DNA from 4 places in the Exiguobacterium sp. s130 genome. Region 1 is predicted to be linked to each of the others. Evidence: riboswitches for the same ligand, from Rfam matches in the RefSeq annotation. Region 1 holds a riboswitch; each other region holds the start of a gene.

Evidence for each region. Region 1 has a riboswitch for thiamine pyrophosphate ahead of HZS85_RS10875 (3-oxoacyl-ACP reductase). Riboswitches for the same ligand answer to the same signal wherever they lie in the genome.
Region 2: linked by a shared signal. The riboswitch ahead of thiT (energy-coupled thiamine transporter ThiT) and the one ahead of HZS85_RS10875 (3-oxoacyl-ACP reductase) in region 1 are both predicted to bind thiamine pyrophosphate.
Region 3: linked by a shared signal. The riboswitch ahead of HZS85_RS09995 (thiamine phosphate synthase) and the one ahead of HZS85_RS10875 (3-oxoacyl-ACP reductase) in region 1 are both predicted to bind thiamine pyrophosphate.
Region 4: linked by a shared signal. The riboswitch ahead of thiD (bifunctional hydroxymethylpyrimidine kinase/phosphomethylpyrimidine kinase) and the one ahead of HZS85_RS10875 (3-oxoacyl-ACP reductase) in region 1 are both predicted to bind thiamine pyrophosphate.

Annotation. Positions count from the first base shown of each region.
Region 1 covers NZ_JACSNI010000003.1:604,365-610,469, forward strand. The annotation lists gene HZS85_RS10855 (CDP-glycerol glycerophosphotransferase family protein) at 1-788, opposite strand, end outside; gene HZS85_RS10860 (glycosyltransferase) at 1,166-2,662, shown strand; gene galU (UTP--glucose-1-phosphate uridylyltransferase GalU) at 2,697-3,563, shown strand; gene HZS85_RS10870 (hypothetical protein) at 3,796-3,933, shown strand; TPP riboswitch at 4,373-4,473, shown strand; gene HZS85_RS10875 (3-oxoacyl-ACP reductase) at 4,608-5,360, shown strand; gene HZS85_RS10880 (LLM class flavin-dependent oxidoreductase) at 5,415-6,105, shown strand, end outside.
Region 2 covers NZ_JACSNI010000002.1:570,784-576,888, reverse strand. The annotation lists gene pknB (Stk1 family PASTA domain-containing Ser/Thr kinase) at 1-86, shown strand, start outside; gene rsgA (ribosome small subunit-dependent GTPase A) at 112-1,017, shown strand; gene rpe (ribulose-phosphate 3-epimerase) at 1,020-1,676, shown strand; TPP riboswitch at 1,699-1,808, shown strand; gene thiT (energy-coupled thiamine transporter ThiT) at 1,868-2,428, shown strand; gene HZS85_RS06910 (thiamine diphosphokinase) at 2,430-3,032, shown strand; gene HZS85_RS06905 (amino acid permease) at 3,088-4,491, opposite strand; gene rpmB (50S ribosomal protein L28) at 4,632-4,820, opposite strand; gene HZS85_RS06895 (Asp23/Gls24 family envelope stress response protein) at 5,104-5,466, shown strand; gene HZS85_RS06890 (DAK2 domain-containing protein) at 5,492-6,105, shown strand, end outside.
Region 3 covers NZ_JACSNI010000003.1:456,316-462,420, forward strand. The annotation lists gene HZS85_RS09965 (hypothetical protein) at 1-243, shown strand, start outside; gene HZS85_RS09970 (hypothetical protein) at 323-616, shown strand; gene HZS85_RS09975 (DoxX family protein) at 645-1,133, opposite strand; gene HZS85_RS09980 (MFS transporter) at 1,261-2,445, opposite strand; gene HZS85_RS09985 (OsmC family protein) at 2,636-3,061, shown strand; gene nagZ (beta-N-acetylhexosaminidase) at 3,058-4,278, shown strand; TPP riboswitch at 4,335-4,437, shown strand; gene HZS85_RS09995 (thiamine phosphate synthase) at 4,520-5,113, shown strand; gene HZS85_RS10000 (FAD-dependent oxidoreductase) at 5,110-6,054, shown strand; gene thiS (sulfur carrier protein ThiS) at 6,051-6,105, shown strand, end outside.
Region 4 covers NZ_JACSNI010000005.1:99,625-105,729, reverse strand. The annotation lists gene HZS85_RS13065 (ArsR/SmtB family transcription factor) at 42-410, opposite strand; gene HZS85_RS13060 (hypothetical protein) at 469-810, opposite strand; gene thiE (thiamine phosphate synthase) at 924-1,562, opposite strand; gene thiM (hydroxyethylthiazole kinase) at 1,552-2,319, opposite strand; gene thiD (bifunctional hydroxymethylpyrimidine kinase/phosphomethylpyrimidine kinase) at 2,300-3,103, opposite strand; TPP riboswitch at 3,219-3,329, opposite strand; gene HZS85_RS13040 (murein hydrolase activator EnvC family protein) at 3,394-4,671, opposite strand; gene HZS85_RS13035 (murein hydrolase activator EnvC family protein) at 4,873-6,105, opposite strand, start outside.

The DNA of each region.
Region 1 (6,105 bases):
AGACGTTCCGACACGGTTGAATAGGGGCGAACTAGCACATCGTATTGCTCATTAAACGGCAACCAGTGCTCATCGTTCAAGAGTTCTGGGTGATTTTTAAAGTGGCGAATCCGAGGTGTAAAACCAGAAATCGGCATCTCACGAATCGAAAAGCCAAACAATAGGTCGTAGATGTTTACATTAAGGGTTTCATAGTCATACTGGTCACCAAGCAATTGATTGACAAGTTCTGGTTCGATCACGGCTTCGACCTCTGTCTTGAAGCGACGAGCATCAACTGGTGTGACGCTGAAGCGTTCAATCGGCAGGGTGATTTTTTGTTCCAGATGTCTGAATTTAATGAAACAACTCGGCTGTTCCACTTCGAAATACTTCGAGTGAAACGAAAACTTCAATAGAAGGACGTCGTCTTGACGAGTGATGCCCTCAAATAGGACGTCTTGATCATAAAAATTCATGATGGACGGTTTTTTGTTATAGATCAGACTGAGTTCATCGTCTTGGTCGATGAAAATGAAGTAGGAATGTTTCCCTTGTTTGATGTAACTATTCGGTGCGATGACTAGTGGCTCAGAAAGATGTTTGAACGAGATTGGTGTTCCAGATTCATCGACGAATTTAACAGGATGATTCTTTTTTTTGAAGATATCGAGCAATGTATCAATCGATAGCACAAAGGCTGTCTCTATTTTTTGGAGTGGTATCAGTTGTTCATTGATCGCTAACTGTAGGCTTTGGTGCGGAAGATTCTCGATCAAAAACGTATGATCACGACAAGTGATTTTCATTGGTGCGTGGCTTCCTTTCATACTCTGATTCAGTCGTTCTTAAACAACATCACTTACCATACAATATCTTCCGATTTCTGCAAAGATGTAGATTGATTGAAACCACTGCAGTATAGTCTACTGCTGAAGGATATGGGGAAAAGACAGACGTTACCGTATCTTCGACAGAGCGTTGGTTGCAGAATCATGACAATGATTGGATATTATGCAAAACGGATTGACTTTGTTCTTAAAAAAGTAGATAAATAGAAACTGTATTGGTAAATGCGACTAGTATCGCAAGAGGTTTATGAAAAAGCAAAGTCGGCTATATATAGAGGTTGAACTCACAGAAAAAACAGGGATCAATCTTGAAGGGTGAAGGGGAGTAATGACAGATGCTGTATACGGTAACATCGACATTACCACCAAAACACGGTGGTAGAACGAAGTCGTTATTGAGTCGAATCGCCCTCATGGAACAAGAACTTGGCGCGGGTTCAACAATCGTTACGACGAACTACAATGCCAACTACATGGAAGTCTACGAATTGTTCCGAACAGAAGAGAAGGTCGGTCCGAAAGTACAATTTGAAAATATCTACGATTGGCTATCAGATTACAAATTGTTAAGTATTCCAACGACTCGTTTTCGTAACAAACCGATCATCAAAGAAACGGAGCGCGAAATCGAAGGATTGAAAAGCGTCGAGAAAAAAAACAGTGACGCCGTTCGTTATTATGATGAGGAAGATGAGTATGTCCTCTACCGTAAATTTTACCCTGAAACGCAAGTCGTCGAATTCGAGGATTTCATGACGAACGCTTCCCGTAAAAAAGTCGAGCGCTGGGAATATAACGTCTACGGTCAATTGCACCGGAAGACGATTTATTCGCCGGTCCATCATGGAAAGATGATGGAAGAGCTATATGATTCGGAAGGCAATGTCTATTGTAAGAAGTTCTACAATGAAATGGCGCGCCCGAAGCTCATCTTGATTCAGTTATACCGCAACGGCAGAATGTACAAAGCGTTCAAAAAAGAGAAGGACTTATTTGAGTATTACTTCAATCGATTGTTTAAAGACGGTGATGTCTTGTTCGTCGATGCGCGTTTACTGGACCGCTCGATTCTCAACATCAAAGCAGATGTCAAACGAATCATGGTCATCCACAACTCACACTTGGATGGTACGACCGTCAAAGGATCATATACGACGATGTTCTCGGAATCCGATAAAGTGACACGTTTCATCAGTCTGACGAATCACCAAAAAGAAGACATCCTGGAGCGGTATAATATCCCGGAAGAGAAGATTTCCATCATTCCGCACTTCATCGTCCCAGAACAAACGCAACGACGCGAACAGGTCAAGGATCAATTTTGTTTCATCGGTCGATTCGGTTTGCAAAAACAGATGGATCATTTGATCAAGAGTTATGCGATCTTCAAACAATCCGGTCACGCGACGAAGCTTGTGCTCTACGGCATGGACGAACAAGGGCAACTGGCGATGATGGAGAGTTTGATCGAGGAACTCGGCTTACAGGACGATATTGAAATCCACGGCTTCACGTCGAATCCGGCAGAAGTGTTCCGGGAATCGAAAGCCTCACTGTTGACGAGCGAATTTGAAGGATTTGGACTGACGGTCATGGAAAGTATCAATGTCGGCTGTCCGGTCATTTCTTATGACGTCAAATACGGACCACGCGAAATCATCGCCCACGGCGAGAACGGCTACCTCGTTCCAGCGAACGACATGGAAGCTTTTGCTGCCGCGATGGTGCAACTCGTCGAACGACCATTTGCGCGCGTCGAGACGAAGCCATCGCTGTACCTCGAGACGGCTGTAAAGAACTACGGACGATTACTAGAAGAATTAAGCAACTAAACCTACTACTTGAACGATGAAGAGGATGAACGTTATGATGAAAATCACGAAAGCCATTATCCCAGCAGCAGGACTCGGGACACGTTTCTTGCCTGCGACAAAAGCAATGCCAAAAGAAATGTTACCGATTCTCGATAAACCGACGATCCAGTATATCGTCGAAGAAGCGGCAAAAGCCGGCATCGAAGATATCATCATCGTCACAGGTAAACACAAACGGGCCATCGAAGATCATTTCGATAACCAAAAAGAACTCGAGATCACGCTCGAGAACTCTGGGAAGACGGAATTACTCGAGAAGGTTCAATTCTCGACGAACCTCGCGAACATCTTCTATGTCCGCCAAAAAGAACAAAAAGGTCTCGGTCACGCCATTTTGACGGCAAAACAATTCATCGGGAACGAACCGTTCGCAGTCTTACTCGGGGACGATATCGTCGAGTCGGATGATCCCGCAATCAAACAATTGATGGACGTCTACGAGCAGACGGAAAAATCAGTCATCGGTGTACAAGAAGTCCGTCCCGAAGATACGCATCGTTACGGCATCATCGATCCTGTTTCACAAAACGGACGACTGTATGACGTGAAGAAATTCGTCGAAAAACCGGCTCCGGGCAAAGCACCATCGAACCTCGCGATCATGGGACGTTACGTGCTGACACCGGATATCTTTGATTATCTAGCGAATCAAGGAGAAGGGGCAGGCGGTGAGATTCAATTGACGGATGCGATTGAGCGATTGAATGCGGATAGCCAAGTCTATGCGTATGATTTCGAGGGTAACCGTTATGACGTCGGAGAGAAACTCGGTTTCGTCAAGACGACGATTGAATATGCGTTGAAAGATGCAGAGATGCGTGACGAGCTGAAAGCTTTCATCAAGACACTAGACATTTAACATGATGGACCACTCTGACATGATTCAGAGTGGTTTTTTTGTAATTCATGAAACCAATCCGTCTAGTCAAAACGTAGAAAAAAAGAGAAGAGAGGTGCTACATATGTTAACGTGGCTCGGTGTGAAGGCTGATAAAAAAGCAGAATGACAATTTTTCACAGGTGTCGAAAAGAAAACAATCTTCCTGATCTTGCTTCTATCGCTTGTGATCTTGAAGGGTGTGAAGTGGGGAATGACAGCACTTATCCCAACGGCATTTTTCAGTGATCCGATCGTTTCCGTGTTACCAGGAGTGCTTGGCGTCCTAACAGCAGTCGTTTTCGTGCTTTTGGTAGAGCGCTCCCTACAGGATAAGTCGAGTGAAAAGTAAGAGATACACGAAGGACCACCTGAAGTTAGTCGATTCAGACTGAAGACAAAGTGCAATTTTTCTCAAATAGAGTGCGTATACTTTAAGACGAAAAAAATTAAATATAAACTGAAGAGAGAAGACGACATACTTACTACTTAATGGCCCCCATAAGATGATTACGCAAGATAAGCTTTATACATTGCAAATATTAATGATTCGGACTACTAGATCACGTAATTGATCAGAAATATCGAATCGCTCGTATATTAAGACATCATTAAAGAAAGAAAAAATGATAATCAGTATTGCCTAGTATAAGATATGACCGTAACAAAGTAATCCGAATCAGATAATAATCCTATTTTTACGCTCGATCTTTAAAGAAATACTATTAACGAATCGCTTTCATCATCATTGACAGGTGTTCACAAGACTACTAAAGTGAAGGTAACTTAAATAGAATCACTAGGGGTGTTATTAAACTGAGATGAGTAGCTACTCAAACCCTTTGAACCTGAACTAGGTCGTACTAGCGTAGGAAAGTGTAAACTCTGATGAACAAGCGGAGGCGATGATGTCGCTCTTTGCTATGTGTTTATTTAGACGTGCGCAACTTTCCTTTTGGAGAGTTGCGTTTTTTGTTTACTACTTCGCTATTTAAGTTGCAAAAATGGATGAGGGAGTGGACAAGAATGAGCAGAACAGTATTAGTGACAGGAAGTAGCCGAGGACTTGGGGCGACGATTGCAAGGGTGTTAGTGAACAACGGATTTAAAGTGGTGATTAATTACTATAAAAGCAAAGAGGCGGCTGAAAAGCTTGTGAGCGAACTAGGAGCAGAGAATGCACTTGCCTTGTATGCCGATGTTACGAAGCGGGAAGATGTTGAGAGCATGATGCAATCCGCAACAGCACATTACGGTCAAATCGATGTTGTCGTCAATAATGCATTAGTAGATTTTAAATTTGATCCGGTTGCTCAAAAATCGTTCATCGATTTAGAGTGGGAAGATTATCAAAAGCAACTGGATGGAACGCTAAAAGCTGCTTTTCACACCATCCAAAGTGTTTTACCACAATTTATGGAACGAAAGAGCGGTAGTATCATCAGCATTGGAACAAACCTCTATCAAAACCCCGTCGTTCCTTATCATGAATACACAACAGCAAAAGCAGGTCTGATTGGTTTCACACGTAACCTGGCCGCAGAACTAGGTCAATACGGTATAAACGTGAATGTCGTCTCCGGTGGGTTATTGAAAGTCACAGATGCGAGTGCTGTGACAACCCCTGAAGTATTTAATCTTATTGCCCAATCGACCCCGTTGAAAAAAGTGACGAGCCCAGAAGAAGTGGCTCAACTGGTTGCCTTTTTGGCATCAGAAGCAGCATCTGGGATTACCGGTCAAAACGTAACAGTCGATGGTGGGTTAACGATGAATTAAAGCAGGCGTTTTAAAAATTCTCAGCTTGTAAGAGAAGGGATTCGTGAACAGAAGATGACGAACAGAAATCAGTTAAATATCGGCGTTTTGTTATATGGATGTGGTCATCATCAAGCCGCATGGTTAATGCCTGATTCTGCAATTGAAGAAATCGGAGAGAGCCGCTATTATCAGCGTTTGTCTCAAATAGCGGAAGCTGGATGTTTAGATGCAGTATTTTTTGCGGATAATCAATCTTTTCCGGCTACCAATGCAACTGATTTACCTGCCTTTTGGTTGGATCCATTAATTAATCTAACGGCTATTTCTCAAGTGACGGATCATATAGGATTAGTCTCTACGATATCGAGCACGTTCTCCAATCCGTATACAGTAGCAAGGCAACTTCTAAGCCTTGATCACGTAACGAAGGGGAGGGTAGGCTGGAACTTAGTGACCTCGATGACAGATTGGGAAGCACTAAACCACGGAATGTATGCACTTCCACCGAGGGAAGAGCGGTATAAAAAGGCGGACGAATTCGTTACATTGATGGAGAAGCTATTTTTATCATGGGATCAAGCGGCTTTTCTTGCGAATCGATCAGATAACCAATTGATTGATCCTGAACGTATACAAGTTATCGATCATTCTGAAGCCTATTTCAGCGTAAAAGGTCCTTTGTCTACGCCGCGTAGTCCCCAAGGAAAGCCAGTAGCGATGCAAGCGGGGGGTTCTGAAGAAGGGATTGCCCTTGCAGCCAAAC
Region 2 (6,105 bases), on a different contig from region 1:
AAGAAGGCAAGATTACGATTTATAAAGACGATACGGTGTATCGTTCAAAAACCATCACGTACAATCAAGCAAAAGACGCACAGTGAATGTGATGAAAAAGGAGTGCATAGGATGACGGAACAACGCATCGAAGAGAATCGAGAAGGAACGATCATACGCCTGCAGGGTGGCTTTTATGATGTCATGACACCAGAAGGAGAGGTCCGTTCACGGGCAAGAGGGAATTTCCGAAAACGCGGCATCAGTCCAGTTGTTGGAGACGAAGTCGTTCTTCATATCGAAAGTGAGACCGGGTATATTCTCGAAGTGAAGGAGCGGGACAACTTTTTAGTACGCCCGCCTGTCGCGAATATCGATCAAGCGTTGCTTGTCGTCTCGGCTGCAGAACCTGATTTTTCAGCGCACTTGCTCGATCGTTTCCTCGTCTTGATCGAAGCGAAGGAAATCCAACCCGTCATCCTGTTAACGAAGATGGACTTGCTTGATGATGTCAAAGGTCCTGCAGTTAGAGAGGCAATTGCCGCTTACCGGAAGATTGGATATACGGTCATCGAGACATCCAGTGAGACGTTGTCGGGTGTTGAGCAAGTCCGTCCGTTACTGGCCGGGAAAACGAGTGTTCTTGCCGGACAATCTGGAGTTGGGAAAAGTTCGCTCTTGAACGCACTTGAACCAACACTCGACTTAGAGACGAGTGCGATTTCGAAATCACTCGGACGTGGGCGGCATACGACACGACACGTCACGTTGATGCCACTTGCCGAAGGCTTGATTGCTGATACACCAGGTTTCTCGAACCTTGATTTTCCGTATGATATGGAAATCGAGGATGTACGGTGGAGTTTTCCTGAATTCGTGGCTGTACAGGACGAATGTAAGTATCGAGGATGTTTGCACTTGAATGAACCCGGATGTGCTGTCAAGGAAGCCGTCGAAGCACAAGAAATCATGTCCTCTCGTTATGAGAACTATGGTATGTTTATAGACGAAATCAAGAATCGAGCCCGGAGGTATTGAAGATGATTAAAATTGCACCATCTATCTTATCAGCAGATTTTGCGAATCTTGAGCGTGATGTCAAAGCAGTCGAGGCAGCAGGCGCGGACTATATCCATTTCGATGTCATGGATGGTCAGTTCGTACCGAATATCTCGTTTGGACTACCTGTGCTCAGCAGTTTACGTCAAAAGACGGATATGGTCCTTGATGTCCATTTAATGATTGACCAGCCAGAACGTTTCGTTGAAGATTTCGTTAAGGCAGGGGCAGATATCGTGACGTTCCACGTCGAAGCGACGAACCACGTCCACCGTGTTTTACAACAAATCAAGCTATCCGGTGCAAAAGCAGGGGTCGTCTTGAATCCTCACACGCCATTATCGACGATTGAACACGTCCTTGAGGATGTCGATATGGTCTTATTGATGACGGTCAATCCGGGCTTTGGTGGACAAGCCTTCATCGAGAATGTCATGCCAAAACTCGCATCACTTGCACAAATGAAAGCAGATCGTGATCTGACATTTGAAATCGAGATTGATGGTGGCGTCAACCCGGAAACAGCAAAACTTTGCATCGAAAACGGCGCGAACGTTCTTGTCGCGGGATCAGCAATCTACAATGCACCAGATTATGCGGAAGCGATCACTAGCATTCGTCAAGGGGCTGCCGTATAATAAGAACGAGAAAACGAAATATGATGACCGCAAGGGGTGTCGCTTGAAAAGCGGCTGAGAGGAGTCTTTTAGACTTTAACCCTTCGAACCTGTTCCGTTCAAACGGACGTAGGGATGTGGCGCACGCAGGCAGTACGGCGTTCGTCGTATTGCCTTTTTGCGTCCTCTCGTACAATGAAGGAGGAAATAGCATGAAACGGTTACAAATGATGATGGAAATTGCCATCTTCGCAAGTCTCGGGGTCGTCTTTGATTTACTGATTCCATTTAAAATGCCACAAGGCGGTTCAATCAGCTTAGCGATGTTACCGATCTTTGTCATGGCATTTCGCCACGGTGTCATCGGAGGTGTCGTCACAGGAGCGCTTGTTGGTACGATCCAACTGATGTTCGCCCCACAAGTCTTGACGATCGTCCAACCATTACTCGATTACACGATTGCATACGGTGTCGTCGGACTGAGCGGTCTGTTCGCCCGTCAGGTTAGACAAACTGCACGTAACGGACAAAAGAAACGTTTGATGGCGTTCGTTCTCCTTGCAACACTATTAGGCGCAGGACTCCGTTATATCTGTCATGTCATCAGCGGAATCGTGTTCTTCGCGAAATATGCAGAAGGTCCAGTCGTGCCATATTCATTAGTTTATAACGCGACATACATGGTACCATCTTATGTTTTATGCGGTGTCGTCGCGGGTCTCCTCTTTACAACTGCGCCACGTTTACTACGTTATTCAGCACGAGGCGTCTGAGATGCGGGCGATTCTCGTGTGCGCCGGTCCTCAAGAAGAAGTGCCTGATTTGCGGATGCTTTGTCAGTCTAGTGATTTCATCATTGGTGTCGATGGTGGTGTTCAGACTATTGAATTGTTTGGGCTGACATGCGACATGACGATCGGTGATTTTGATTCGCTTGGTTACGTACCTGAAGGAGCAATCGTTCATCCGGCTGAGAAAGATGAGACGGATCTCGAACTCGCCCTTCGTACAGTATCAGAGATGAAACGGTTTGATGATACTATCATCGTCGGAGCAACAGGTGGACGACTCGACATGACCGTTCAAAATGTGTATTTATTGAAGCAATACCCTGAAGCGCGACTCGTCACGAAACGGGAAGAGGTGCGATATTTGGCAGTAGGATCGTATGCAGTCGAAGCCGAAAGCTATCATTATCTTTCTTTCATTCCACTTGTGCCGTCAATCTTGAGTTTAGCTGGAGTCAAATATCCACTTGATATGCATCCTGTTCCGGTCGGAGGTTCCTTGACCGTCAGTAATGAATGGAGTACGTCAGAAGCGACAGTAGAGCTCCATCAAGGAGAACTATTGATGATGCGAACACTTAAGGAATAGAACAAGCATATGAAAAAAGGCCGTGGATGATACCGCGGCCTCTTTTCATATGGCATTATTCTTCGAGTTGGGAAGGGGCGACTCGAATGTCACTTTGAGCCGATAGGTGTTTTCCTTTAATGAACAGATGATAGCTTCCCCACATGACGAGGAAAAATGGAACACCGATGTATAAAGCAATTCGTTGATCCGCTTGAAACGCAAGACTGAAAAGGACAACGACATTAAGTGTCAACGATATCAACGGTAATGCTGGATAGAATGGCGTCTTGAACTTTAGTTCGGATAGATCATGTCCGTTTCGGATGAACTGACGGCGGAACGCAAGTTGCGAAGCGGAAATTGAAATCCAACCGACTTGAGCACCGAGTCCAGCTAAAGACAAGAGCCAGATAAAGACGGTATCCTCTGCGAAAAAAGCTGTCAGAAGAGATAACATCGCAAACATCATCGTAAAGAGTAAAGCGCGCATCGGCACACCACGGGCATTAACATAAGATAATTTCTTTGAAATCATCCCTTCTTGTGCCATTGCCCATAACATTCGGGTCGCGGCATACAATCCCGAGTTCCCGACGGATAATAGTGCTGTCAAGACGACGATGTTCATCAAGTCAGCGGCATACGGGATGCCGATCGCATCAAAGACCATGATGAATGGACTACTGACTCCGCCAGCCGTCTCATACGGAATCAATGCACCGACGATCGTGATCGATAAGACAAAGAAAATGAACGTGCGCCAAACTGTATTCCGGATAGCTTTTGGAATCGATTTTTCAGGCTTATCGGACTCCCCAGCCGCGACACCGATCAATTCGGTCCCCTGAAAAGCAAAGTTGACAGCAATCATCGTCGTCAAGACACCGAGAATTCCGTTCGGAAACCAACCGCTTGCCGTGAAGTTTGCAAACAATGAGGATGGACGATCTGCTTCCATCGGTAACCAGCTAAACCAAGCTGCGCCACCAAGAATGATGAAGAAAAGAATGGCGAGTACCTTTAAACTTGAGAACCAGAATTCCGCTTCCCCGAACGCTTTGGCGGAGACGGCGTTTAAACCGAATAACAAGACCGTAAAGACGGTACACCAGACAACGACCGGCACATTCGGAAACCAACGGTCCATCAAACTACCTGCAGCTGTGATTTCAAGTGCGACCGTCACAGCCCAGCCGAGCCAGTAAATCCAACCGACGGCAAAGCCGACCCCTGGTCCGATAAAGCGGGTCGTATAGGTCTGAAATGACCCCGAGACCGGCAGATAGACCGCTAATTCTCCAAGACATAACATCGTCAGATACATGATGGTCCCACCCACGATGTAACTGAGGACCGCCCCGAGAGGTCCTGCTTGTGAAATCGTTAATCCTGACCCTAAAAATAAGCCTGTTCCGATAATTCCACCGAGTGAAATCATGAACAGGTGTCGACTCGTCATCTCTCGTTTGAGTTGCATGATGACTTCCCCCAATTCTGACAAAATAAAGTACGTTCCTATTGTAAGCGTTTTCAATAAAAGCGACAATTAGTTTATGAGAAAAATAAATGAGGGCATAAAAAAACCGGAAGGGAAGATTCCCATCCGGTGGTTGCGCCTTATACGCGTTCGACTTTACCTGATTTAAGAGCTCGAGCTGAAACCCAAACCTTTTTTGGCTTACCGTCGACGAGGATACGTACTTTTTGTACGTTGACTCCCCAAGTACGTTTTGTTTTGTTCAATGCGTGTGAACGGTTGTTACCCGACTTTGGCGATTTCCCAGTAACGTAGCATTTACGTGCCATGCGTTCCGCCTCCTTTTATGTTGTTTTGCGTTCGTCCTAATAGACACTTTGCTATCTTAGCATGGTGTCAGGGCGGTTGCAACATAAAAAAAGTAGCTGACAAGAAAAAAACTTGACAGACAACCTCGAAATTTAAAATAATGGATGAGGATGATGGTAAAAGTTCATTTGACCGCTACTATTTTTCACTTATTCATTGTATAGTCAGTACGGCGACTTTTCAATAGTAGGTCCTTATAGTAGAATTATGAGAAGAATACAATATTCAAAGGGGGCTACTCAGGTGGCGATCGAGATGAAAACGACCTATGGAAAGATTGATGTAGATAATGATGTCGTCGCGCAACTTGCGGGCGGCGCAGCAATGGAATGTTTTGGTGTCGTTGGTATGGCATCCCAGTCTCAAATCAAGGATGGTCTTGCTGAACTCTTAAAACGTGAGAACTTTGCACGCGGTGTCATCGTTCGACAGGCTTCAGAGCAAGTTCATATCGATATGCATATTATCGTAAGTTATGGGACGAAAATCTCAGAGGTGGCGAACAACGTACAGAGTCGCGTGAAATACACGCTCAGTCAGGCACTAGGTCTTGACGTGACATCTGTGAACATCTTTGTCCAAGGAGTCCGCTTGACGAATGTCTAAGGCGGAAATAGAGGAGGAAACTTTAGTGAGTGTAGATCGTTTAACAGGAGCGCAGTTAGTCAAGATGATTCAAAATGGCGCGGCGAATCTTTATCAAAACGCAGATTTCGTCGATTCATTGAACGTCTTCCCTGTGCCAGATGGTGATACGGGAACGAACATGAATTTGACGATGACTTCAGGAGCAAAAGAAGCAGGTAAATCCACTTCGGATTCTGTATCGGAAGTCGCGAACGTCTTCGCACGTGGATTATTAATGGGGGCGCGCGGAAACTCTGGCGTCATCTTAAGTCAATTGTTCCGTGGATTCTCGAAATCAATCGAAGGCAAAACAACGATTGATACGAAGGAATTCGCAGATGCATTACAAAAAGGTGTCGATACAGCATACAAAGCAGTCATGAAACCGGTCGAAGGGACAATCTTGACAGTTGCCCGTGAAACAGCTGTCGCTGCTATCGCACAATCTGAGACGACGACGGATTTCTTAGAGTTGATGCGTCAACTCGTCGAAGCTTCGAAAGTATCGCTCGACGGTACACCAGAACTTCTTCCTGTATTAAAAGAAGTCGGCGTCGTTGACTCTGGTGGTCAAGGTCTCGTCTGTATCTATGAAGGATTCCTCGCGACACTCGAAGG
Region 3 (6,105 bases), 150 kb from region 1:
GAGTCGGAAAAATATACAGTACATCAAGTTCCACTTCCTGATCGTAAAAAATTCCCGGATGGAGGTGGATTCCCGGTCTCTATTTTGGAAAATGGACGCATTTATTTTTCTTATCAGCTAAAAAATGATGATTACAGAGTATTGGTTTTCAATCCGACATCAGCAAATATTGAATATGAAGGAAACATTACGAATAAAAATCCAAAGATTAAGTTATCACTAAGTGATATGCGATTGAAGTAAGTTATAGAAATTTCATTCAATCACTTGAAACCTCCCGTTTTCTTCCAACGTATAAAGACTATACAAGGGGGGAACTCACATGCAATTCTTGATTTTTGTCATCTTCGCAGGTGCTCTGTATTGGTTCTACTACAGCTTCTTACTGGGGTACCGTAAGAAAAACATCACGCTGACGTTTGACGATCGGTTTTATTCACTCGACGAACATGTCGCAGCCATCGAACAAAAGCTTGCAACGGATGGACGTTCAGCGCGTTATCTCGGTGACCGTCGCTTTGAAGTCGATGGCAAACCTTATCTGTTCCTCGAGCGGACAGTCCCAGTCGGCGGGATTCCGACACAGCAGACGATTCTCGAGCAACAAAAAAAATAACTCTCCCGCGTTTGGGAGAGTTTTTTCGTTAGACCGGAATCCGGTCGAGGGGATGTGGTTGTTGCGACGAACGATACCAGCGCATGATCCAGTGATCAATACCGATTTGATACGCGTAGCGTCCTGCAGCAAGTAAGACGATTGAGGTTGCTAAGAACAACGGGTTTAACGCAATCGTTCCAGCAAGTAAGTAATTGAGATTCATGATGCTTCCGACGACCAGTGCAGGAACCGTCAACAGACTGAGAATCAACAAGATCCCGACAATGAGTTCCGCGAACGGAATCAAGACGTTGATCAGCCCGACGTTTGGTAAGGCAAGTTGCTCGATCCACGTCGCGTACCACGAACTGACGAGTGCGTCTTCGCCAGTTGACTTCGCGAGTGCTCCTTCAAGAAACGACCGTGCATCAAAGCCATTAATGTACTTACCGATCCCGGCGATGAACCACTGAATTCCGAGCCAAAGTCGGATGATCGTCAATAGACCAAGACCGATGATGTGTAATGCTTTCACTTTCAGACACTCCTCTACTACAACATAGTCCCCATCATACTGAAAAATCATCAGTAAGATAGGGACTATCATCATAACGTCATCGAACCGTCATCGACCTGTTACAAAAAAGGATAAGGTAACGGTTTCATGACCGTTGATCGAGGCGATGACTGATTGCAGTTAATAAAGCAGCAACGAGCGCAACCAGTCCACCGACGAGTGCCGTGTTCATCATCGGACCGTTCGCATAGACGATGCCACCGAGTGCCGAACCAAAAGCAATCCCGACGTTACTCGCAACCGGCATCAAGGAAGCGGCGAGTCCTTTTGCTTCCGGATTGAACTTTTCAGCAAGGTCGATCAAGTAGATCTGTGTCGAAGTCGTTAGTAGAATCGACATCAACGACATCAAGGCGATGTTGAACAGACCAAGCGGAAGGGATACTGTCGTGAAGTATAATGCAGCAAGGACGATTGCTTGTACGACGAAGACGAACCGTAAGCGACCCATCGGATTTTTACTTGCAATCTTGCCGGCAAGGATGTTACTGAAGATCGAGACGACACCGTAAGCGAGCAGGATCGGACTAATCCATGTCTTCGCGATGCCGAGTTCCGTTTGCAGGATCGGCACGAGGTACGTGTAGACGACGTAAGTTGCTCCGAAGCCGAACGACGGAATGAAGAAGGCGATCAGGATCCGTGGATTAGCGAGCAATCCAAGCTGCTCCTTGATTGAACCGGAGCCCGTCGATTGCTGGACGGGAACGATCTTCCACACAGCGAGGAACGCAATCATTCCCATGACTGTCGTCAGCCAAAACGTGGCTGCGAAGCCAGCGTGTTGACCGATGAACGTACCGATCGGAACACCAAGGACGTTCGCGAGTGTAAAACCACCGAAAATGAACGAAACGGCGACACCGCGCTTCGCGACAGGTACGCCATCGCTTGCGACGACCATTGCGAGCGAGATCAAGACACCGGTCAGGATGGCTGTCAGGATGCGGGTGGCGAGCAATACTTCGTAACTTGGAGCAAAACTACTGGCAAGGTTCAGTAAGACCCAAACGAGTAACAGACGTAGAATCAGGCGACGCCGTTCCAAGTGACCGATCAGCGACATGACAATCGGTGTACCAATCGCAAAGGAGATGGCAAAGGCCGAGACGAGCGTACCGGCTGTTGCGATCGTGATATTAAGAGCTGAGGAGATTTCAGCGAGGATCCCGACGATGACGAATTCGCTTGTTCCGAGAACGAACGTCAGGAGCGACAACGTGGCGATCAACAGCCAATCGCGTCGACTTAAACGAGTAGTAGGTGACATGGATGATTCCTCAATTCTGGCGCTTGCGCGCGAAACTATGAGTAACAGGATAGCATGAAACGATTTCGTCGGGTATCGCAAAGCGAGAATTCGGGAAAAGAACCATTATTCGAAATAGCGTGTGAATTTCCAGGCTTGCTGTTTTTTGCGTATACTACAGAAGAAGACTACTGACAAAGGAGTGGAAACGATGCAAGCGACAGTGACATGGAACAAACAGATGGGGTTTAGTGGACAGACGGAATCAGGGCATCATCTTGCGATGGATGCAGCACCGGAGAACGGTGGCGAAAATCAAGCACCACGACCGACTGAACTGCTGCTACATGCCGTTGCCGGCTGTACTGGAATCGACATCGTCTCGATTTTAGAGAAGATGCGCTTGACGATCACTCATTTCGAAATGGATATCGAAGGGGAACGGGCAGAGGATCATCCGCGGCGTTTTACGTCGATCTCGATTCATTACCGGCTTGAAGGTGATCTCCCGGAAGATAAGGTCCGTCGCGCCATCTCGTTATCAAAAGATAAATATTGTTCGGTTTCGCAATCCTTGAACGCTGAGATTTCCGTCTATTATTCCATCAATGGTGTCCGGAGCGAGGATCCTTTGTGAAGAAAGTAGCACTGATCGGTTGCCTGTTGCTTGCAGGGTGTGCGCAGGAGACGACGGAACCAACGAAACCATCACAACCAGCAACGAAGCAACCGACGGAGGCGAAGAAATCAAAGCCTGAGCCGACAAAGGAAGAACAACAACAAGCACGATTAAAGCAGCAACTTGAAGCGATGTCGACGTCAGAAAAGATCGATCAATTGCTCTATATCGGAGTTGCCGGAACGGAACTTTCAGCAGCTGACCGGAAATTGTTGCAGACGCATGCGATCGGTGGGGTCTTACTGCTTGGTGGGAATATTACGTCAGAAGATCAACTCTTGACGTTCACGCGTGCCATTCAAGAAACGAACCAAAAACCGTATGTTTTCGTCGGGGTTGATGAAGAGGGCGGACGGGTCAGCCGGGTACCGGATCAACGATTACGTCTCCCGACGAGTCAACGGATGGCGCAAGGTGCAGATGCTGCAAAAATGGAAGATGTCGGACGTACGCTCGGTCACCTGTCACGATTTTATGGGTTCAACATGGACTTCGCACCGGTCCTTGACGTCAATAGCAATCCGAACAATCCAATCATCGGCGACCGTGCGTTAAGTGCTGATCCGAAGACCGTTGCGACTCTCGGTACGGCCCTGATGCACGGGATGCAAGAGACGGGAACGATTCCGGTCGTCAAACATTTTCCCGGTCACGGCAATACGAGTGTCGATTCCCATGTCGGTTTGCCGAAAGTGACAGCATCAAAGGAAGAACTGAAGCGAACGGAACTGTTACCGTTCCAAGAAGCGATTCAAGAGGGCGCCGAGATGGTGATGGTCGCCCATATTCTCTATCCCGCGTATGACGACCAAAATCCATCTTCGCTCTCGAAGCCGATCTTGACTGACCTCTTGCGTCAACAACTCGGATTCAAGGGTGTCATCATCACGGATGACCTTGTCATGGGGGCGATCACGAAACGATATGGTCTCGCGGAAGCGGCACGCCAGGCACTTGTCAATGGAGCTGATATGGCGATGTTTTCGGAAGCAGGTGCCTATCCGAAGGTCCACACCGAAGTGATGCAAGCCGTTAAAGACAAAACGCTGACGCCTGCGATGCTCGATGCTAAAGTGATGCGGATCTTAAAGCTGAAGCAGACCTATGCCGACAGCCAGAAGCAACAGCGACCGACGAAATCGGAGCTTATTCAGCAAGTGGAAGCGCTCAACTAGGACTAGCGAAGTAAAGCAACTCATGCTAGACTAATGGGGCAAGCCAATTAAACACGAAAAGACACTAGGGGAGTCTCCCAGCAGACTGAGACGGAAGTATCCGGACCCTTTGAACCTGATCTAGTTCGTACTAGCGGAGGGAAGTGGCTCGAAACCTTAGATATCCTTAGCGCTTTAGCGCATTTTCGGACCACTCCCTTCAACGTCGGGAGTGGTCCTTTTTCGTATGGAAAGGAAGAACATGATGCGTTTACATCTGATTTCGACGGGATCCATCAATCCACGCGATGGAGTGGAAACCTTTCAATCGCTTCAACCATATACGGATCAGCTTCATCTTCGAGAACCGAATTTGTCGGCAGCAGAATTGCTAGAACTGATTGACGCGCTCCTTGCGAAAGGGTATTCGCCTAATCAATTAACCGTTCATGACCGGGTCGACGTCGCCCATGTCGCTGGTATCGGTGTGCAGTTGACGCGACGATCCTTATGTGTCCGCGATGTTCGGCGACACTTTCCGGATCTCATCATCGGGAAATCCGTCCACTCTCTGGCAGAAGCACTTGCAGCAGAAGCGGAAGGAGCCGACCGACTGCTGTACGGTCATATTTATCCGACAGCGTCGAAACCAAACGTGCCACCGCGAGGGATCGACGCCTTGAAGCAAGTTGTCACCTTCACGACGAAACCAGTCATCGCAATCGGCGGGATCACTCCTGATCGCATTCCTGAAATCGCAGCGACCGGTGCAAGCGGAATCGCCGTCTTATCCGGTATTCTCGGTCAAGCGGACCCGCATGCTGCCATTCAGCGTTATCAGGGGGTACGGGTATGACAGATCACATCATCATCGGCGGTGGAGTCATCGGTTTGACGCTTGCTTACAGTCTCGCTTGTCAGAACGAATCCGTTCTTGTCCTTGATCGCGGAACATGCGGACAAGGGACGAGTCGGGCGGCTGCCGGGATGCTTGCGACGGACATCGAGCTGAGAGAAGAATTGCATACGCTTGCCGCTCGAAGTCGCCGTCTGTATCCGTTGCTCGCACGTCGCCTTGAGAACGAGACCGGGATCGATTGTGGCTACCGGAAACAACCATTTTTATTGAAACGAAATGGACAAGAATACTTATTTCCATCGGTCGGTCAAATCGATCCGCGACGACTGACGACTGCATTGATGCATGCCTTACGAAATCGTGGGGTACCAATCGAAGAACAGGTGGACGTCACGCGAATCGAGGAGAGTAATGATTTCATTAGGGTTGAGTCGAACATGGGAACGTGGACGGGACGAACGGTGACGGTTGCTGCCGGACGCGGGTCCCAAGCCTTGCTCGATACAGCTGGCATTTCGATTGCGACATATGGGGTCAAAGGGGAGTGTCTGGCGGTCCGTCTCGCAGGTCAGCCATTACGCTCGATCCTGTTTGATGACGCCGTCTACCTCGTACCGAAAGCGGACGGACGGATATTGATCGGTGCGACCGAACTACCGCACGACGAGACGATCGGTGTTAGTGTCGCAGGAGTCACGTCACTGCTTCAAGCAGCAGAGCGTCTCTATCCATCGATCCGTGATGCTGTCATCGAAGAAGTCTGGTCAGGCGTACGACCACAAACAGAGTCCGGCTTGCCATATATCGGAGTCGCTGATTCATCCCGGCGGATCTTTATAGCGACGGGGCATCATCGGCATGGCATATTACTCGCACCGGCGACAACGGAAGTCTTGGCAAACACATTACAGTTGACTCTAAAGGAGGAAGTCCGATGAACATTACGATTAACGGCAACGACCACACCATTGAACAGATTGAAACGATTG
Region 4 (6,105 bases), on a different contig from region 1:
AAAAGCGCAGCTTTGGCTGCGCTTTTCGTTTACTCTAAGAATTATTCAGATACTGCTTTTCCCTCTTGTACATGCTCCATCGCCATATGAACAAGCGACGACACATGATGGTCATCTAAAGAATAATACACGACTTTTCCATCTTTACGAAACTTGACGAGCCCTTGTTTTAACAGGGAGCGAAGATGATGAGATGCTGTCGCAATCGAGCAGTCGACAGAAGCAGAGACATCACAAACGCACAATTCCTCTTCGATCGTCAACGCATAAACGATTCGTAGTCGTGTCGCATCTGAAAGGATCTTAAATAATTTTCCGATTTCAAGCGTCGGAATCGTATCAACGACTTGTCCAATCTCAGACGCACGCTGTTCATCAATAGCAATCGTTTCACAACGGGGAATGTCCATGTCCGTCACCTCGTTTCTATTTCTATATTGCACCATGAGAAACAGGACATTTGCAAGTTCAGCGCATCCGCCTACGAATGAGCCAAAATACAACCCATCCCCCTACGTAATCACCGATATCCCAAACGATTCGATTTTGATCGACCGCACGTACACCGATATCGATGATCTTCGTACTCTCCAATCGATTCCTATAACGCTTACGTAATCGAGCAGGAATCGGGAGACGAAGCAGTATTCGATAATAGATGTCTAAGTGGGTGTGTCCCCAAATTTCTGTAGCGATCGAACTTGTCTTGATATACAACGGACGTTTGTAGCGTCTTTCATACTTTTCCTTCAGCAAGAGAGCCATTTCATAAGATACACGATTAGGACGCGGAAATAAAATTTTCCCCAAATGGTAGATCCCCCGATTATCTACGCGAATGATTTGTGGTTCCAATCGATACCGGATCCAATAGCCCCGAAAACGGATCGTCTGCCATTTCAATACAATCACCTCTGAACGGATTATACCCTGTTCTGAAGAGATTGATGCCATTCCCGTACAGCATCTGTCATATGTTGTGCAGCACGCCGTCGATCTTCTTTAGCAAAAATTTCCGAGATGACCGCATATCCTTCTAATGGGATAGGAAGAGAAGCGACATTCGTTGCCGTAATTCCGCCAATGCCAATTAAAGGTAAGCGCACGGCTTCGCGAATCGCTTGAAGCATCGTGTGTGACATCGAGTCGGCGTCTGCTTTCGATGACGTCGCAAATAGAGAACCTACACCTAAATAAGATGCTCCATCTCGTTCTGCTTCAATCGCTTGCGCGACGGTTGCTACCGATACGCCGATCACAGTGTTCGGTAAGAGACGTCGCGCTGCGGTTAGAGGAATATCTTCTTGTCCGATATGCAAACCAGCTCCGACAAGTAACGCAATATCAATTCGGTCATTGATAATCAAAGGAACATCATGACGATCCGTCAGTCTCTTTAACCGGACTGCCTGTTCGAAGAATTCCTTTCCCTGCGCTGTTTTTTCCCGTAATTGTATAATCGTTGCACCACCTAAAATCGCTTCTTCAACGACCGTTTCGATTGCAACTCCCGGATGATATCGACGATCTGTCACCGCATAAATGGAATAATCAATTGACATGTTCTACCACCTCCATCAAATCTTGCTCCGTCATCAGACTGATTGCATTGAACAACTCTCGTTTGAAATTACCTAGACCTTTTTCTGATGCTGCCTGTTCTCCTGCTTTTCCCATGATAAATGTTCCGTGGACTGCTGCCTCAAATGCAGAATATCCTGCACCAAGAAAACTCGCAATCAAAGAAGCTGTCATACACCCCGTACCTGTGACGTCTCCGAGACGCGGCGTACCTACTTGTAGTTCCACTTCGCGCATGCCATCCGTGATGTAGTCGATTGGACCTGTGACGACAATGACGGACTTTTGTTTACGAGCGAATGCACGAATGATTTCTCGATCCATGATCTCATCACTAGCAGCATCGACTCCTTTTGTTCGTCCATTCTCCCCAAGCAATGTCTTGATTTCTGAAGCATTTCCTTTAACGACCGTACATCCGAGTCTACTCAATTCTTTTGAAAAGGACGTACGCAATGATGTGGCTCCCGCTCCAACTGGATCAAGGATGATCGGAACGTTCAAGCGTCTCGCTTCGCTTGCGGCGAGTCGTTGAGTTGCTTGCATGTCTGCATCAATTGTTCCAATGTTCAAGACAAGAGCTTGCGCGCGTCGAACCATCTCTTCCACTTCGCGAATATCCTCCGCCATGACTGGAGATGCGCCAACGGCAAGTGTGACATTGGCGCAATCATTGATCGTGACTGTGTTCGTCAAATGATGAATGAGTGGTTTGTGTTTAAGAATGGTCGTAAACATGTGAATCCCTCCAAAGTGAATGAAAATGATGTGTCGGTCCAATCCCTTGTCCGAGAGCAAATCCATGACGAATCGCCTCTGTAACATACTTCTTGGCCTGACGTACACTGTCCGGTAAAGCTTCTCCAAGTGCCATCCGTGCCGCAATCGCTGCAGATAAGGTACAGCCTGTTCCGTGAGTATGTTGATTATCTAACCGATCTGATGTGAAACGGTATTCTTCTTGCCCGTCCCATAATAAATCCGTGGCAGCTCCCGGTAGATGTCCACCTTTTAACAAGACAGCTCCAGTCTCCATAGCCAACTGATGCATCGCAAGTCGCATCTCCTCTAGATTAGTAACTGATTGCCCTGTTAAGCGCTCTGCTTCCGGTAAATTTGGTGTGACGAGTGTCGCAAGTGGCAGTAACTCCGCGATTAGTGCTTCCTCTGCCTCCGTCCGCAATAGGGCATGCCCGCCTTTTGCGACCATGACAGGGTCTAGTATGATTGGAACTGTCTGTTTGCGAAGATGTGTTGCAATGACGTGAATCGTTTGTGCATTCGAGACCATACCGATTTTGATAGCATCCACACGAATATCTGAAAAGATTGAAGCTAATTGGGCATCAACGATTTCCGATGATAACTCTTCTACTGCTTGAACGCCCAGTGTATTTTGAGCCGTTACCGCTGTCAAAACACTCATCCCATAAACGCCCAATGCCGAAAATGTCTTTAAATCTGCCTGAATTCCAGCTCCACCACCGGAGTCAGATCCCGCAATCGTCAATACATGTTTCATATTTTTCTCACCTTTCCATCGAGCAATGTAAGGGAGTTGTTACCGACAAAAAAAGCGTCGACCGCTGTAAAAAAGCAGTCGACGCTATACGAAATCGTTATCCAACCACTTCGGTATCCGTTCGGCTCAACTTTCCTACGCTGGTATTATCCAGTTCAGGTAATAGGGTCGAAAACAGATTGGTTTTCCTCTCAGCCGGATTCCTCCAGCTCCCCTAGTTGCTCAAGTATTCATTTCGCCTTAACTGTAGCATAGCGGCAAGAAAAAAACGAGCCGAAGCTCGTTTTGAATTATAGATATGCTAATGGATTAACTGCATTCAGAGGAGAAGAGGCACTGTACTGATAGCCTCCGACATGTAGTTCGAAATGCAAGTGTGGTCCTGTTGAATTCCCAGTACTACCAAGTGTTCCAACTTGCTGACCTTGAGAAACTGTTTGTCCTGCATGAACAGATAACGAACTCATATGAGCGTAGACTGTCGTATAGACTTTCCCGTCAAGGAAGTGAGAAATCATGACGTGATTTCCATAAGGCCCACCACCTGAAGCTGTAATGACCGTTCCAGCTGCTGCTGCGACGATTGGTGAGCCGACCGAACCACTGAAATCGACACCATTATGGAACGTATAGCCGTTCGCACCGCTTGCTGGTCCAAACCCTTGTGATACGCCACCAGAAGATGGACGAACGAATTTCCCACCGCTCGAAACAACGGGTGAAGCAACTGAAGTAGGTGATTCTGAACTCTTACCTGCTTGTTTTGCTGCTTGAGCATTCGCTTTAGCGGCTTTTTCAGCTGCTGCTTTCTCGGCTGCTGCTCTTTCAGCCGCCACTTTAGCTGCTGCCTTCGCTGCCGCAATCGCACGTTCTTGAGCTTCAAGTGTCGCTTGTAGTTCTTTCGCGTCTAGAAGTTCTGTCGTAAACTTCGTCTTACCTTTTCTTAATTTTTTAAGCGTAGCACTGCGTTCTTTCATTTGAACTTTCAACGCTTTTTTTTGTTCGATTAATGTTTTCTTCTCTTCAACCTGCTCCGCCTTTTTTTCAACGAGCGCTTGTTTTGCTTCCGCTAGCTTTTGTTGGGTTGCGATGTAATCCGAAATCATTTTATCATCTTGCTCCGCGATTTTTTTCCCTGCCATGACACGACTAAATAAATCACCTAAATCCTTCGATCCAAAAATGACTTCTTCCCATTTGATTGAGTTTCCATCGTTTTCTTGGAAGACACGTAGACGATCACCGAGTAGTTCTTCTTGTTTTTTCAACATCTCTTCGTAGCGAACGATGTCTGCTTTTAATTCATCGATTCGCAAATTCAATTTCTCGATTTGTTTATTTTTTTCGGAAATCTGAAAAATCTTTTCGTTGATCGCTGCATCGATTCGATTGATTTGACGTTGTTCTTTCGAAATTTTCGACTCTTGTTTTTTAATTGCTTTTTCTAATTTACGTTGTTCTGCGGCATTTTCAGCCTTTTTTTCTTTGATCGTTGCTGCCGCAATTGGTTGTGTTCCTGTTATAAGTAATGCTCCCAAAACAATGGTAGAAATTAGTTTTTTTAGCATATATCGTTTTCCTCACTTATGTTTTTCATATTTTATTATAGTATTCAAGTTTCTCTCATATCTGAAATAGATTATAGCACCCTAATCGTTTCAAAAAAATTTCATTTACATTTCAAATGAAAACATTTTTTGTAATATAATCATTTATTTTTTGAAAATCGCAAAAAAAGAACCGCTGCATAAGCAACGATTCTTTACTGTTTAAAACATCGTCATTGGGTTCACTGAGCTGGCTGGACCAGTTGCACTATAGCTGTATCCACCGACGTGGATTTCAAAGTGTAAGTGTGGACCAGTTGAATTCCCAGTGCTTCCACGTAAACCGATTTGTTCACCTTGACTGACGCGTTGACCTGCGTGAGCATTGAGTGCGCTCATATGAGCATACAATGTTGTGTACGTTTTACCGTTTAATTGGTGAGCAATCATGATGTGGTTTCCGTAAGGACCACCACCTGATGCTGTAATGACTGTTCCTGTTGCAGCTGCAACGATTGGAGTTCCAACCGGACCACCAAAGTCGATCCCGTTATGGAACGTATAACCGTTTTCTCCACCTGCTGAGCCATAGCCTTGCGTGACAGCCCCAACCGTTGGATGGATGAACAGACCACCGGATGATGGTGACGGTTTAGGTGTCGCAGGTGCTGACGGTGTTGGCGCAGCTGGTGCTGGCGCAGGTGTAGATGCTTTTGGAGTCGATTGTTTCGTCGAACCAGAAGGTTTCGCGGCTTGCGACGCTTTCTCTTGTGCTGCCTGCTGAGCCGCTGCTTCTTTAGCTGCTTGTTGCTCAGCTTCTTTTTGAGCCGCTGCTTGAGCTGCTTCAGCTTCTGCTCGCGCTTTTGCTTCACGTGCTGCTTGAGCTTGACGCTCTTTTTCGATACGTGCTTCACGTTCACGTGCTGCCTTTTCAGCTGCAATCGCTTTTTCTTGAGCAATCAGAATTTGCTGGACTTCTTTTGCATCCATCAATTGTGTTTCAAATTTCTCTTTTTTCTTACGTAATTCTTTTAAGCGTTTGTTTCGCTCTTTTAATTGCGATTCAAGTTCTGCTTGTTGGCGTTTCAATTCTTGCTTTTCAACAACCAATTGTGCTTTCTTGTTTTTCACTTCTTGTTGTGCATCCGCTAATTGCTTTTGCGTATTTTGATAATCCGTGATCATTTTATCATCTTGCTTTGAAATCGATTTTCCGGCCATGACACGGCTAACGAGGTCACCGACGTTTTTTGCCCCAAAAATGACTTCTTCCCATTTAATCGAGTTCCCGTCATTTTCTTGCATGACACGAAGACGATCCCCAAGTAGTTTTTCTTGGCGTTTTAATTTCGCTTTATACTTTTCGATTTCTTTTCCAAGTTGAACGATTTCTCGTTCCGTCGCCTTAATTTGACGATCTTTCGTTTCGACAGCAAAGATCTTTTCATTCAAGGC